2 regions of the Mesorhizobium sp. M8A.F.Ca.ET.181.01.1.1 genome follow, and region 2 is predicted to be linked to the other one. Evidence: predicted binding sites of a transcription regulator. Region 2 holds the regulator's gene; the other holds the start of a gene.
The links. Region 2 encodes PhoB, which activates phosphate uptake and scavenging genes when phosphate is short. Its sites were predicted from a motif close to TGTCATNNANCTGTCAT; they were not measured.
Positions count from the first base shown of each region.

Region 1: a site for PhoB is predicted at 5,065-5,081, ahead of EN824_RS27775 (ceramide glucosyltransferase). Genes of this name have one in related genera too.

Region 1 covers NZ_SRTV01000009.1:216,840-224,129, reverse strand. Annotated here, with positions in the region: gene araD1 (AraD1 family protein) at 182-1,174, shown strand; gene EN824_RS27785 (2'-deoxycytidine 5'-triphosphate deaminase) at 1,226-2,320, opposite strand; SAM riboswitch at 2,461-2,538, shown strand; gene EN824_RS27780 (O-succinylhomoserine sulfhydrylase) at 2,595-3,785, shown strand; gene EN824_RS27775 (ceramide glucosyltransferase) at 3,813-4,964, opposite strand; gene apaG (Co2+/Mg2+ efflux protein ApaG) at 5,185-5,577, shown strand; gene EN824_RS27765 (Hsp33 family molecular chaperone) at 5,813-6,844, opposite strand; gene argF (ornithine carbamoyltransferase) at 6,974-7,290, opposite strand, start outside.
Region 2 covers NZ_SRTV01000005.1:476,789-484,078, forward strand. Annotated here, with positions in the region: gene pstS (phosphate ABC transporter substrate-binding protein PstS) at 287-1,342, shown strand; gene pstC (phosphate ABC transporter permease subunit PstC) at 1,409-2,392, shown strand; gene pstA (phosphate ABC transporter permease PstA) at 2,396-3,247, shown strand; gene pstB (phosphate ABC transporter ATP-binding protein PstB) at 3,244-4,047, shown strand; gene phoU (phosphate signaling complex protein PhoU) at 4,073-4,780, shown strand; gene phoB (phosphate regulon transcriptional regulator PhoB) at 4,799-5,488, shown strand; gene EN824_RS20885 (ROK family protein) at 5,742-6,986, opposite strand; gene xylF (D-xylose ABC transporter substrate-binding protein) at 7,251-7,290, shown strand, end outside.

The sequences.
Region 1 (7,290 bases), on a different contig from region 2:
GGCATACGGGTTCTAGATCGCGAAGCTGCCGGCAGCCCGTCGGCACCAAGAAGTCCGGGGAAGGACCAGGCTCGCGAACGCAATCCGGACGAAGCGTTTCAACCGTGGCGCGTTTCCGCGCCGCGCCGGTCAGGATTTTGCCGATGGCAGCCGGACACGGAAAAATGAGAGAGGACTGATCATGCTGATCTCGCAGATTCTCGACGACGCCGAGACGATCCGTGTCGTTGCCCGCAGCGGCGGGAAGACCCGGATCATCAACGGCGCGCGCAGCGTCTATTCGCTGGCGATGGAGGCCGCCCGCACCGGTGTCGGCCTGGCCGCCCTGATCGAACGCAAGGGACTTGGCGAGACGGTCGATCTCGACGCCGCCTACAAGAGAGGACGGCTCCTGTCGCCGATCAATCACCCCGACCCGGCGCATCTGCACCTGACCGGCACGGGGCTGACGCATCTCGGGTCGGCCGCGACGCGCGATTCCATGCACAAGAAGCTCAGCACCGACGGCGAGGAGCAGCTCACCGATTCGATGAAGATGTTCCGCATGGGGCTGGAAGGCGGCAAACCCGCCAAAGGCCAGGTCGGCGTACAGCCGGAATGGTTCTACAAGGGCAACGGCACCATGGCGGTCGCGCCTGGCGCGGCGCTGATGTCGCCGGCCTTTGCCAAGGATGCCGGCGAAGAACCCGAGGTCGCCGGGATCTATGTCATCGGCGACGACGGCGCGCCGTTCCGCGTCGGCTTCACGCTGTCGAACGAATTCTCGGACCATGTGACCGAGCGCGTGAACTATCTCTTCCTCGCCCACTCCAAGCTGCGCAATGCCTCGTTCGGGCCGGAAATCCTGATCGGAGACCTGCCTTCGGACATCCGCGGCACGTCGCGCATCCTGCGAGACGGCAAGACATTGTGGGAGAAGCCGTTCCTGTCGGGCGAAACGAACATGTCGCACACCATCGCCAATCTCGAACACCACCACTTCAAATATTCGGCCTTCCGCCAGCCGGGCGACGTGCATGTGCATATGTTCGGCACCGCGACGCTATCCTTCGCCGACGGCATCAACACGGAAGCAGGCGACGTGTTCGAGATCGAGGCAGGGGATTTCGGCCTGCCGCTGCGCAACCCGCTGGAAATCGAAAAGCCGGTGAAGGTGGCGGTGAAGGCGCTGTAAAAGCCACGGGGGCGTCATCCCCCTCTCGTGGGGAGATCGGCAGCTTCGACCTTAGCGCACCGCGCGGAAATGCTTTGAGAGCTTGAGGCCTTGCGCCTGGTAGTTCGAGCCCAGGTCGGTGCCGTAAAGCGCCCGCGGCCGCTTCAGCATGTGCTCGTAGACCAGCCGGCCGACGATCTGGCCATGGTCGAGGATGAACGGGACTTCGTGGCTGCGCACTTCGAGCACCGCCCGGCTGCCGGTGCCGCCGGACGCCGAATGGCCGAACCCCGGATCGAAAAAGCCGGCATAGTGGACACGGAACTCGCCGACCAGCGGATCGAAGGGCGTCATCTCGGCGGCGTAGAGCGGCGGCACATGCACCGCCTCCTGGCTGACGAGGATGTAGAACTCGTCGGGATCGAGCACCAGTTCGCCGGCGCCGCTCTTGTGGATCGGCTCCCAGAAATCGACGACGTCCTGTGCGGCACGCTTGTCGACATCGACGAGGCCGGTGTGGTGCTTGCCGCGATAGCCGACCAGCCCATCCTTGTCGCCATTGAGATCGATCGACAGCGCGATGCCGCCGCCGGAAATGTTCGGCGGATCGGTGGCGACCAGCATTTCGGCGTTGTGCAATTCATGCAGTTCGGCTTCCGATAGCAGTGCGTTGCCTGTACGGAAGCGGATCTGCGACAGGCGCGAACCGGTGCGCACGACGATCGGAAAAGTGCGCGGACTGACCTCGAGATAGAGCGGGCCGTGATAGCCGGCGGCGATCTTGTCGAACTCGTGGCCGCGATCGGTCATGACGCGGGTGAAGATGTCGAGCCGCCCGGTCGAGCTCTTCGGATTGGCCGAAGCCGAAATGCCAGCCGGCAGGGCCAGACTTTCGAGCAGCGGCACGATATAGACGCAGCCGGTTTCGAGAACCGCGCCTTCGGTCAGATTAATCTCGTGGAGTTGCAGCCGATCGAGCTTTTCCGAGACCTTGTGGTTGGGGCCGGGCAGGAACGAGGCGCGCACCCGCCAGGCCTTTTTCCCCAATCTGAGATCAAGGCTCGCCGGCTGGATCTGATCGGCATCGAGCGCGCGCGGCGACTTCAGCGCGCCGGACTTGAACAGCGCCGAAATGTCCTGATCGGGAAGAATGCCTGTCTGCCGCAAAGTCTGGCTCCGCCCAAGACTGGTCTCTTTTGGTGCAGGTTCTTGCCGCAAAACCACTGGGCACTTTTGCGGAACCTGCCTTGGTACAAACCTCTTAATGAAGCCGGCAATTGACGCAAGCGTGGCGCGGGTCTAAAGGGTCGTTATCCCGTGGTGATTTGGCCGGTCGGCTTGCAGCCACGTTAAACAAGTCGCTAAAGGACCGTCGGGCCGCAAGGCCGTATGGACCGGTTGCGACTTTCGCGGCCGGTTTTTTTGTGTCTGGAACAAAGCGATGAGCACCAAGAAGCGCAACTGGAAACCTCAGACGGCACTCGTGCATGGCGGAACCCTGCGTTCCCAATTCGGCGAAACCGCCGAGGCGATGTACCTGACCCAGGGCTATGTCTATAAAACCGCCCAGGCGGCGGAAGCCCGCTTCAAGGGCGAAGAGCCTGGCTTCATCTATTCGCGTTACGCCAACCCGACCGTCGACATGTTCGAAAAGCGCATGTGCGCTCTCGAAGGCGCCGAGGACGCGCGCGCCACGGCGTCGGGCATGGCGGCGGTGACCGCGGCCCTTCTGTGCAGCGTCAAGGCCGGCGATCATATCATTGCGGCGCGCGCGCTGTTCGGCTCCTGTCGCTGGGTGGTCGAGACGCTGGCGCCGCGCTATGGCATCGAGGCGACCTTGGTCGACGGCACCGATATCGCCAATTGGGAAAAGGCGGTCAGGCCGAACACCAAGCTGTTCTTCCTGGAAAGCCCGACCAATCCGACGCTGGAAGTCGTCGACATATCAGCCGTCGCCTCGCTTGCCAATTCGATCGGCGCGCGGCTTGTCGTCGACAATGTCTTCGCCACGCCGCTGCAGCAGAAGCCGTTGCAGCTTGGTGCGCACATCGTCGTCTACTCGGCCACCAAGCATATTGACGGCCAGGGCCGTTGCCTCGGCGGCGTCATCCTGTCGGACAAGAAGTGGATCGACGAAAACCTGCACGACTATTTCCGCCACACCGGCCCCAGCCTGTCGCCGTTCAATGCCTGGACCTTGCTGAAGGGGCTCGAAACGCTGCCGCTGCGCGTGCGCCAGCAGACGGAAAGCGCCGGCAGGATCGCCGACTTCCTGGCCGAGCAGCCGCAGATCGCCCGCGTCATCTATCCCGGCCGCGCCGACCATCCGCAGGCCGCCATCGTCAAGAAGCAGATGTCGGGCGGCTCGACGCTGATCTGCCTCGACGTCAAGGGCGGCAAGCCGGCGGCCTTCGCGCTGCAGAACGCCCTCGACATCGTGCTGATCTCGAACAATCTCGGCGATGCCAAGAGCCTGATCACCCATCCGGCGACGACGACGCACAAGAACCTGAGCGACGAGGCCCGCGCCGAACTCGGCATCGGGCCAGGGACGCTCAGGCTGTCGGTCGGCCTGGAGGACGCCGACGACCTGCTGGAAGACATCGCGCAGGCGCTGAAGACCGCCAAATAGGCTGTTTGGGAGCGTCGGTCGCGGCGATCAGGCGCGCGACGGCGTCTCCTCCAGTTCGGCCGCCTTGGTGCGGATGGTCATTACGTTGCCGCGCCAGTCGACGGCGCCGCCGAGCCAGCCGCGCGCCCAGAGGGTTGGGAGCATCACGTCCCGCGCAATCATGGCCGCGACCATGCGCGGCGACAGGTACCAGCCCTTGGACAAGGCCAGTGCGCACTCCGGAAGGTAGAAGGCCGCCAACACGGCAATCGCGGTTGCCCAGAGGCTGATGCCGGCGCTCGCCGCAGCAACCAGGGCAAGCGCGAGAGGCACCGCCGCGCCGGTCAGGATTTCGGGCGCGAAGAACAGCGGGAAGGTGACGCGGCGCAGGCGCGCCCAGCGGGCCTGACGCGACCAGATCTCGCCAAGCGTGCGCTGGCCGAGCGGCTGCTCGAAGGGCGCGGCAACGAGATTGACGCGCAAGCCGAGGCCGTTCACCAGCTTGGTGGCGGCAGCGTCCTCGGCGATCTCGGCGGCCAGCGCCCGAATGCCGCCATTGGCATCCAGCATCGGCTTGTTCCACAGCATGCTCTTGCCCTGGGCAAAGCCGAGGCCGAGCGCCTCGCCGGCATACTGCCAGCGGGCCTGCAATGTGTTAAGGAAGGCGCATTCGACATCGGCCCAGAAACCCTCGGGCCGCGAGCCGATCGGCGTCGAGCAGACAAGGCCGGTGTCGGGCCGCCATGCCGCCATCATGTGCTCGACATAGTTCCTCGGCATCAGGACGTTGGAATCGGCAAGGATGACCCAGTTGTGGCGTGCCGCTTCCCAACCCTTGACGCAATTGTTGAGCTTTGGATTGGCGCTGACGCGGTCGTCACCGATCAGCAGCCGGGCCGGCACCTTGGGAAACCGGGCAATCGCCCTGTTTATCAGTTTGACCACCGGATCGTCGGGATGGGCGACGCAGAAGATCAGTTCGTAGCGTGGCCAGTCGAGGGCGAAGGCGCGTTCCAGCGTCTCATGCGTGAACGGCTCGACGCCCCGCGACGGGACGACGATCGAGACCGGTTGCGGCTTGCCGGCTGGCGGGGCGATCGTGTTGCGCCGTTTCAGCTGTGAAGCGGCGAGCGAAATGCTGGCGGCGTTTGAAAGGATGAGTGCGGTCGAAAGCGAGGCGGCTATGAAGGTGAGTTCCATCGAGATCTGGTCACTCCGGAAAGGCGGCCGGCATCGTGGCCGTTTTCAACAGTTCGACAGAGCGCCGAGTCGCCCGGTTCGTGCACACCACCATTGTCGTGTGTCACTTAAATGACATTCTTTGCCGGCACCTGCGGTTCAAGGTCAGCCGCGACAAGACGCGCACGTTGACCTGCTCACCGGGAGCGCTGAAAGTCATCGGGTTGTTTTGGAGCCGCTCATGTACCGCGCCGTGACGCGCAACATCGAAGTGCAGGTCAGGCCGTTCTATCTCGAGGACCGTTCGGATCCCTCGGAGAACCGCTATGTCTGGGGCTATCAGATAACGATCGACAACCAGTCGGACGAGTTCGTGCAGTTGTTGTCGCGCTATTGGCACATCACCGATGGCGCCGGCCGGGTCGAGGAAGTGCGCGGGCCGGGCGTTGTCGGCGACCAGCCGGAACTCAATCCCGGCGACAGCTATCAATACACGTCCGGCTGCCCGCTCTCGACACCGTCCGGGATCATGGTCGGACGCTACACGATGCGCAACAAGCGCGGCGAGACCTTCGACATCGCCATCCCCGCCTTCTCGCTCGATCTGCCGGGGACAAGGCGCACGGTGAATTAGCGTCTTTTCTCCCGTCACTATACGGGGGAGTTGAGGAATGGTCCGCGAAGCGGACGAAAAGCCAATTGCTTGGCTTTTCGAGTGACGACCGTCCGGCAGGACAATGAGGGCAGCGCCGAGCTTGCGAGAATTTCTTCAGATAGAGCCAAGGAGCTCCTGTACTAACGCTGGCGCTGCCCCTCATCCGCCTGCCGGCACCTTCTCCCCGTATAGTGACGGGGAGAAGGGACTAGCTTTACTGAGCCGCAAACTCGGCCGGATCGAAGTCGTACTGGGTCGAGCAGAACTCGCAGGCGACGTGGATGCCGCCATCCTCGGTGCTGTCCTTGATCTCCTGCGCGGAGAAGCCTTCGAGGATATCGCGGATCTTGTCCCTGGAGCACGAGCACTGGTCGGTGACCGGGACGCCGCCGAAGACGCGCACGCCATGCTCGTGGAACAAGCGATAGAGCAGCCGCTCGGCGCCGATGGTCGGGTCGATCAGCTCGGTCGGCTCGATGGTGCCCAGCAAGGCGAGGAGTTCCTGCCAGGAATTATCGGCCGGATCGTGGACTTCCTCGCGCGGATCGCCATCGCCACCCGGCAGGTCCGGGACGCGCATGCGCTCGGGCGATTGCGGCAGGAACTGCGCCAGTATGCCGCCGGCGCGCCACTGCTCGCGCGCACCGCCGATACCGGGCGTCAGCAGCTTGGCGACCGAGAGCCTGATATCCGTCGGGATCTGTTCCGACTGGCGGAAATAGGTGCGCGCCGCGTCTTCCAGCGTTTCGCCGTCGAGCTGGACGATGCCCTGATAGCGCTGCGTATGGGCGCCCTGATCGATGGTCAGCGCCAGCACGCCGCTGCCAAGCAGCGTTTGCTGCGAGGTCTCGCCGGCCGCGACCAGCGCTTCGAGCCGATCCGCGTCGAAACGCGCATAGGCGCGCAGCGCCGAGGGCGTGGAAAAGTCCGCGACCAGCATGTCGACAGGCCCGTCGGTACGGGTCTGCAGGATGAACTTGCCTTCGAACTTGAGCGAGGTGCCGAGCAGCACCGTCAGCACACAGGCTTCCGCCAGCAGGCGGGCGACCGGCTCGGGATAGTCGTGGCGGCCAAGGATGGCGTCGAGCATCGGCCCGAGCTGCACCGTGCGGCCACGCACGTCGAGCGGACCGACTTCGAAGGGAACGACGTGATCGTCGCCGGCGTAGCCGAACTCGCCGAGTTTGGGGTGATGTTCAGTCACTTGATGGCTTTCCAACATGACAAAGCTCCAGGGCGCGGCCATGCGGCCCTGGTGGGCACATGCGTCCAAACGCGCTTGATTTGCGTGATGCGGCGCAGATAGGCATCGCGCCCCCGCAGATCAAGCGCCTGGGCATTTCAGGCGCCAAGACATATCAAGCAACAAGACACATCAAGCACCGAGACACCAGGCAAGCACGGCCTTCTGGGCGTGCAGCCGGTTTTCGGCCTCGTCGAAGACCACCGAATGCGGTCCGTCGATGACCTCGTCGGTCACCTCCTCACCGCGATGGGCCGGCAGGCAATGCATGAACAGGGCGTCGGGCTTTGCCTTGGCCATCAGCGCCGCGTTGACCTGATAGGGCGAGAAGACATTGTGGCCGCGGGCACGGTGTTCCTGGCCCATCGACACCCAGCAGTCGGTGACGATGCAGTCGGCCTGGTCGACGGCTTCTTCGGGCGAGCGGGTGAAATGCAGCTTGCCGCCAT
Region 2 (7,290 bases):
CGCTCTGGCTGCGAGCAACGCGCTCCCGTCCGGATTTTATTCACGTGGGAAAGCTCGGTCGAATCCTGGGTGATTCCAGCCGCCGGACGGCTCAAGCCCCTGATTCCGGCGGTAAACCCGGACCGGGCCGCGAGCGCCGGGCATCAGCGCCTTTCCCGGTGCGGGCGACGCGTTACCGGGCTGACACGAAACTGTCATGCGACTGTTATAATCGAAGGCTATTGGCCTCAGCGGGCGCCGGAGGAAATGGCGCCGAGAGACCATCTTCCGAACAGGAGCAGGCCACATGAGACATTTCATCCGCTCGGCGGCCGTTGCGATTGCAATGGCTGCGGCGTCCACCCTCACCCTTTCCGCAGCAATGGCAGCTGACCTTTCCGGCGCCGGCTCGACCTTCATCTATCCGGTGTTCGCCAAATGGGCCGACACCTACAAGAAGGACACCGGCATCGGCCTCAACTATCAGTCGATCGGCTCGGGCGGCGGCATCAAGCAGGTCATCGCCAAGACCGTGACCTTCGGCGCCACCGACAAGCCGATGTCCGACGCCGATCTGGAAAAGAACGGCCTCGTGCAGTTCCCGATGGTGATGGGCGGCATCGTGCCGATCGTCAACCTCACGGGCATCAAGCCGGGCGAACTCGTCCTCGACGGCAAGACGCTGGCCCAGATCTATCTCGGCGCCATCACCACCTGGGATGACGCCGCGATCAAGGCGCTGAACCCCTCGCTCACCCTGCCGTCGACCGCGATCGCCGTCGTGCATCGTTCGGACGGCTCGGGCACCACCTTCAACTTCACCGACTACCTCGTGAAGCTCTCGCCCGACTGGAAGGACAAGGTTGGTTCGGACACGGCTGTCGAATGGCCGACCGGCGTCGGCGCCAAGGGCAGCGAAGGCGTTGCCAACACCGTCAAGCAGACCGACGGCGGCATCGGCTACGTCGAATATGCCTATGCCAAGCAGAACAAGCTGTCCTACTCCAAGATGCTGAATGCAGCCGGCAAGGTCGTCGAGCCGTCGCTCGAGTCCTTCGGCGCCGCCGCTTCGAATGCCGACTTCAAGACTGCCAAGAACTTCAACGTCATCATCACCAACGAGCCCGGCGACGCCACCTGGCCGATCGCCGCCTCGACCTGGGTGCTGATCCACAAGGCTCCGGACGATGCCGCCGCCACCGGCGAAGCGCTGAAGTTCTTTGCCTGGGCCTATAAGGACGGCAAGGAAACCGCCAAGGCGCTCGACTACGTGTCGATCCCCGACAGCGTCGTCGACCTGATCAAGGCTTCGTGGAAGGCCGACATCCAGGCCGGCGGCAAGCCGGTCTACGCTGGCGAGTAACATCACCCGAAGGAGCGCCGCTTTGCGCGGCGCTCCTTTTTCTCAACACAAAGAGTCGAGCTTGACATGAGTGCTGTCCAGGAAGCCTTGCCAGCCATCAAGGGCTCGCGCGATGCGATCGTCAGACGTTTCGCGCTGACGGACACGATCTTCCATGCGGCGACCCGTGCCGCCGCGATCCTGGTTCTGGTCCTGCTTGGCGGCGTCGCCATCTCGTTGTTTGCCGGTTCCTGGCAAGCGCTCTCGACCTTCGGCTTCTCCTTTCTGACCACGGAAAGCTGGAACCCGGTGACCGAGAAATTCGGTGCGCTGGCGCCCATCTACGGCACCATCATCACATCCGCCATCGCCATCCTGATTGCCGTGCCGCTCGGCATTGGCATCGCGATCTTTCTCACCGAACTTTGCCCGCGCGCATTGCGGCGCCCGATTGGCATGGCGGTCGAACTGCTCGCCGGCATCCCCTCGATCATCTACGGCATCTGGGGCCTGTTCGTGCTGGCACCGTTCCTGCAGACGACGGTGCAACCCTTTATCATCTGGCTGTTCCATGGTGTTCCCGGGCTCAACAATCTGTTTGCCGGCCCGCCCTATGGTATCGGCCTGCTCACCTCGGCGATGATCCTCGCCATCATGATCCTGCCTTTCATCACCTCGATCACCAAGGACGTGTTCGACACGGTGCCGTCGGTGCTGAAAGAGTCGGCCTACGGCATCGGTTGCACGACCTGGGAAGTGACGCGGCGCGTGGTCATTCCCTATACCCGGATCGGTATCATGGGCGGCGTCATGCTCGCCCTTGGCCGTGCGCTCGGCGAAACGATGGCCGTCACTTTCGTCATCGGCAACGCGCACCGCATCTCGACTTCGCTGTTCGCGCCCGCCACGACGATCTCGGCGACCATCGCCAACGAATTCACCGAAGCCGTTGGCGATCTCTACACCTCCTCGCTGGTGGCGCTCGGCCTGATCCTGTTCGTCATCACCTTCCTCATCCTTGCCATCGCACGCTACATGCTGATGCGCATCGACGCCCGTACGGGAGCCTGACCGATGTCCACAGCCGCATCGCTTCACCAAAGCCGCAAGCGCAGGAATGGCGTGATGATGACGCTGTGCGTCGTCGCCGCCGGCATTGGCCTCGCCTGGCTGGCGCTTATCCTCGGCGCGCTGCTCTACAAGGGCCTGTCCGGCGTCTCGCTGGCCGTGTTCACCGAAATGACGCCTCCGCCCGGCGACGCCGGCGGCCTGCTCAATGCCATCTACGGCAGCGTGGTGATGACGATCATCGCCGTGATCGTCGGCACGCCGATCGGCGTGCTCGCCGGTACCTACATGGCCGAATACGGCCGCTTCTCCAAGCTCACCACCATCGTGCGCTTCATCAACGATATCCTGTTGTCGGCGCCATCGATCATCATCGGCCTGTTCGTCTACGAGCTGATGGTGCGGCCGATGGGACATTTCTCCGCCATTGCCGGCGCCGTTGCGCTGGCCATCCTGGTCATTCCGGTCGTGGTGCGCACCACCGAGGACATGCTCAACCTGGTGCCGAACGCGCTGCGTGAAGCCGGCACCGCGATCGGCGCGCCGCGCTGGGTGGTCATCAAATCTGTCGCTTACCGCGCCGCGCTCTCCGGCATCGTCACCGGCATATTGCTCGCCATCGCCCGCATCTCCGGCGAGACGGCGCCGCTGCTCTTCACCGCGCTCAACAACCAGTTCTGGTCGAGCAATCTCAACGCGCCGATGGCCAGCCTGCCTGTCACCATCTTCCAGTTCGCTCTCAGCCCCTATGAGGAATGGCAGCAACTGGCATGGACCGGCGCACTCATAATCACCCTGACGGTTCTCGGCCTGAGCATTTTCGCCCGCAGCCTTACCGGACGCAGAGAGGACAGATGAAACCGATGTTGTCCACCGAGTTGAACACGCCCGAAGTGGCCGTGGATAAGGCCAAGATCGAGGTCAAGAACCTCAACTTCTACTACGGCCAGTCGAAGGCGTTGAAGGATATCAGCCTGTCGCTGCCCGAGCGCAGCGTCACCGCCTTCATCGGCCCGTCGGGCTGCGGGAAGTCGACGCTGCTGCGCGTCTTCAACCGCATCTACGAGCTCTACCCGAAGCAGAGCGCCGACGGCCAGGTGCTGCTCGACGGCCAGAACATCCTCGACCGCTCGCAGGATCTCAATCTCCTGCGCACCAAGATCGGCATGGTGTTCCAGAAGCCGACGCCGTTCCCGATGTCGATCTACGAGAACATCGCTTTCGGCGTCCGTCTCTACGAGAAGATCAGCAAGTCCGAGATGGACGGCCGTGTCGAACAGGCGCTGAAGCGCGCGGCATTGTGGACCGAGGTCAAGGACAAGCTCAACGCTAGCGGCCTCAGCCTGTCGGGCGGCCAGCAGCAGCGTCTTTGCATCGCCCGCACCGTGGCGGTGAAGCCGGAAGTCATCCTGCTCGACGAACCAGCCTCGGCGCTCGACCCGCTGTCGACCGCCAAGATCGAGGAACTGATCGACGAGCTGCAGGCCGACTACACGATCGTCATCGTCACCCACAACATGCAGCAGGCGGCGCGCGTGTCGCGCCAGACGGCGTTCATGTATCTGGGCGAACTGGTCGAATTCGACAAGACCGAGAAGATCTTCACGTCGCCTCGTGAGAAGCGCACGCAGGACTACATCACCGGCCGCTTCGGCTGATATCACGCATACGAGGACGAGGATCATGGCCGAACACACAGTCGCAGCCTTCGATGAGGATCTCGGACAGATCAGCAGGCTGATCAGCGACATGGGCGATCTCGCCGGCACGATGGTCGGCGGCGCCACCAAGGCTCTGCTGAATTCCGACAACGCGCTGGCACAGCGCGTCGTCTCCGACGACGCCATCATGGATGCGCGCCAGCGCGAACTCGACGACCGCGCCATCACCCTGATCGCCAAGCGCCAGCCGATGGCCGACGATCTGCGTCATGTCGTCGGCTCGATCCGCATGGCGGGCGACCTCGAGCGCATCGGCGACCTTGCCAAGAACATCGCCAAGCGTGTCGGTTCCGTCGGCCTCACCGCGACGCCGCGCGACCTGTCGCACTCGATCGACTCCATGGCGCAGCTGGTGCTGATCCAGGTGCAGGGCGTGGTCGAGGAATATGCGGCCGGCGATGCCGCCGCCCTCGCCAAGCTCAGGAATGACGACGAACGCATCGACGTCAAATACACCTCGGTGTTCCGCGAACTGCTGACCTACATGATGGAGGATCCGCGCAACATCACGGCTTGCACGCATCTCTTGTTCTGCGCCAAGAATCTCGAGCGCATCGGCGACCATGTGACCAACATCGCCGAGAATGCGTATTATGTGCTGACCGGAACGCAACTGCCCGCCAATCGTCCGAAGCAGGACGAGACGGCGATGTCGGCGCCGGCGGCTTGACGATAGGATGATCTGCCAATGATCGCGCCACGCATCATGGTGGTGGAGGACGAGGAGCCGCTCGGCGTGCTCCTCCGCTACAATCTGGAATCGGAAGGCTACCAGGTCGAGGTGGTGACGCGCGGCGACGAAGCCGAGATCCGCCTCCAGGAGAATGTGCCCGACCTCCTGGTGCTCGACTGGATGGTGCCGGCTGTTTCCGGCATCGAACTCTGTCGGCGCCTGCGAATGCGGCCCGAGACCGAGAGGTTGCCGATCATCATGCTCACGGCGCGCGGTGAGGAGAGCGACCGCGTGCGTGGCCTTTCGACCGGCGCCGACGACTATCTGGTCAAGCCGTTCTCGACGCCGGAATTCATGGCCCGGGTCAAGGCGCTGCTGCGTCGCGCCAAGCCGGAAGTGCTGTCCAGCGTGCTCAAGGTCGGCGACATCGTGCTCGACCGTGAATCGCACCGGGTCTATCGCAAGAAGAGCGAAATCCGGCTCGGACCGACCGAGTTCCGGCTGCTCGAATTCATGATGCGCCATCCCGGCCGGGTGTTCTCGCGCAGCCAGTTGCTCGACAATGTCTGGGGCGAGACGATCTATATCGACGAGCGCACGGTGGACGTACATGTCGGCCGGCTGCGCAAAGCGGTCAACAATGGCCGCATGCCCGACGTCATCCGCACCATCCGCGGCGCGGGCTACGCGATCAGGGAAGACTAGGTCGAGGGCGGCTACGCCCCTGACTTCGTCATCCAGGAGCGAAGCGACGCGGCGCAGACCCGAGGATCCATGCCGGGACCTCGACGCGTCGCCGCAGTGCAGAATTCTGCGCCGTTGCACTCTACGATCGAGGTCACGGCATGGATCCCAGGGTCTCCGCGACGCCGCTTCGCGGCTGCTCCGCCCAGGGATGACGACCTTGAGGGCGCTCGGCCAACCTCCAGCATTGGTGGTGATTCACCGGAGCGTTCGCTCAGGCCACGCTCTTCCCAGCACTGCCTCTCGCCTGCACGCCCGGCGCGAAAATCTCCTGGTCGACGAAGGTCAAGGCGCGCATGGCGCAGCCTTCGCGAATGAGCGGCAGTTCGTTCGGCTCGGTGTCGAAGGAAATCGATTCCGAATGCTGGCCGCCGGCGGTCTGGGCGATGGCCTCGCGCAAGGCCGGCTCGATCAGATCGAAGGCGGCGGCACTGACACCGACCATGGCGACCGGCGCCGGGTCGATCAGCGCGAACAGGCTGCCCAGCCCATAGCCCAGCGCCTCGCCCGCCTTGCGATAGGCTTCGCGCTCCGGTCCGTCTTTCTCCCTTGCCGTCGCGGCGAGTGTCCGCATCTGCGCGTCGCTGACATCGGCGACCGGTTCGGCGTCCTCGCCAAGCTGCCTGGCATTACGCCAGATGGCATAGTTGCCGGCATAGGCCTCGACGCAGCCGCGCCGCCCGCAACGGCAGAGCGCGCCGCCCGGGCGATGGATCATGTGGCCGAATTCGCCGCCCGATGAATGGGTGCCGGTGAACAGTTCGCCCTTGAGCACCAGGCCCATGCCGATGCCGTGCGAGAGCAGGATGGCGATGAAGTCGTCGCGGTAGCGTTGAGGGTCGCGCCAGCGCAACGCCACCGCCATCATGTTGCAGTCGTTCTCCATGGTGGCGGGGATGCCGAATTCGGCTTCGAGTATGTCGGCGAAGGCAATGTCCGTCTGCGGCGTGATCGGCGACCACAGCATGGCACGCGCCTTGGTGTCGGTGATGCCCTGGATCGCCAGCGCGATGCGGGCAACACTGCGGATATCGAGATCGGGGTCCTCGATGCGGCGGCGCACTATTGCCGTGCATTCGCCGATCAGCGCCTCGCGCGACATGGTCAGCGTGTCCAGCCGGCGCTGCTCCTCGGCGACCACCTGGCCGGCATAATCGATGACGGCGACGGATAGGAAATTCAGCGACAGCACCACGGTCATCACAGCCGCGGCCTCGGGGTTGAGGCCGAGGCCAACCTGCGGCCGGCCGCGTTTGAGCGAGCCGGCCTCGTTCGGCTTGCCTTCGGTCAGGATACCTTCGCCGATCAGGTCGGCGGATATCGCCGATATGGTCGAGTGGCTGAGGCCAGTGGTGGCGGCGATCTCGGTGCGCGAGGGCTGACCATCCCGGCGCACGGCTGCAATCACCATTGCGCGGTTGCGCCGGCGCAGATCGTCGTGGCGGATTCCCACCGACATGCTTTCCCTCCCGGTTGCCGCGGTTCTTGATCCCCCTCGAATACCTCCGGCAACAGGGTCAAACACTGGCAGAAGCGGCCGGTGCTGTCATTTATTTATTGCGAGGCTCGAAAAAAAATTTCTGGCACCTCAAAATCCATCAGAATCGATGTTGACAGTGTTCTGGCGATGGACCAGTGTTTTTTCGAGGCTCGAAAAAATAGAGCCTTTGTGCCGGCCTTCGGGCCAGTTTGGTCGCGCCATACGCGGCGCAGGGAGGATATCATGAAGAGATTCACAGCCGCCATCCTGGCGGGTGTCGCCA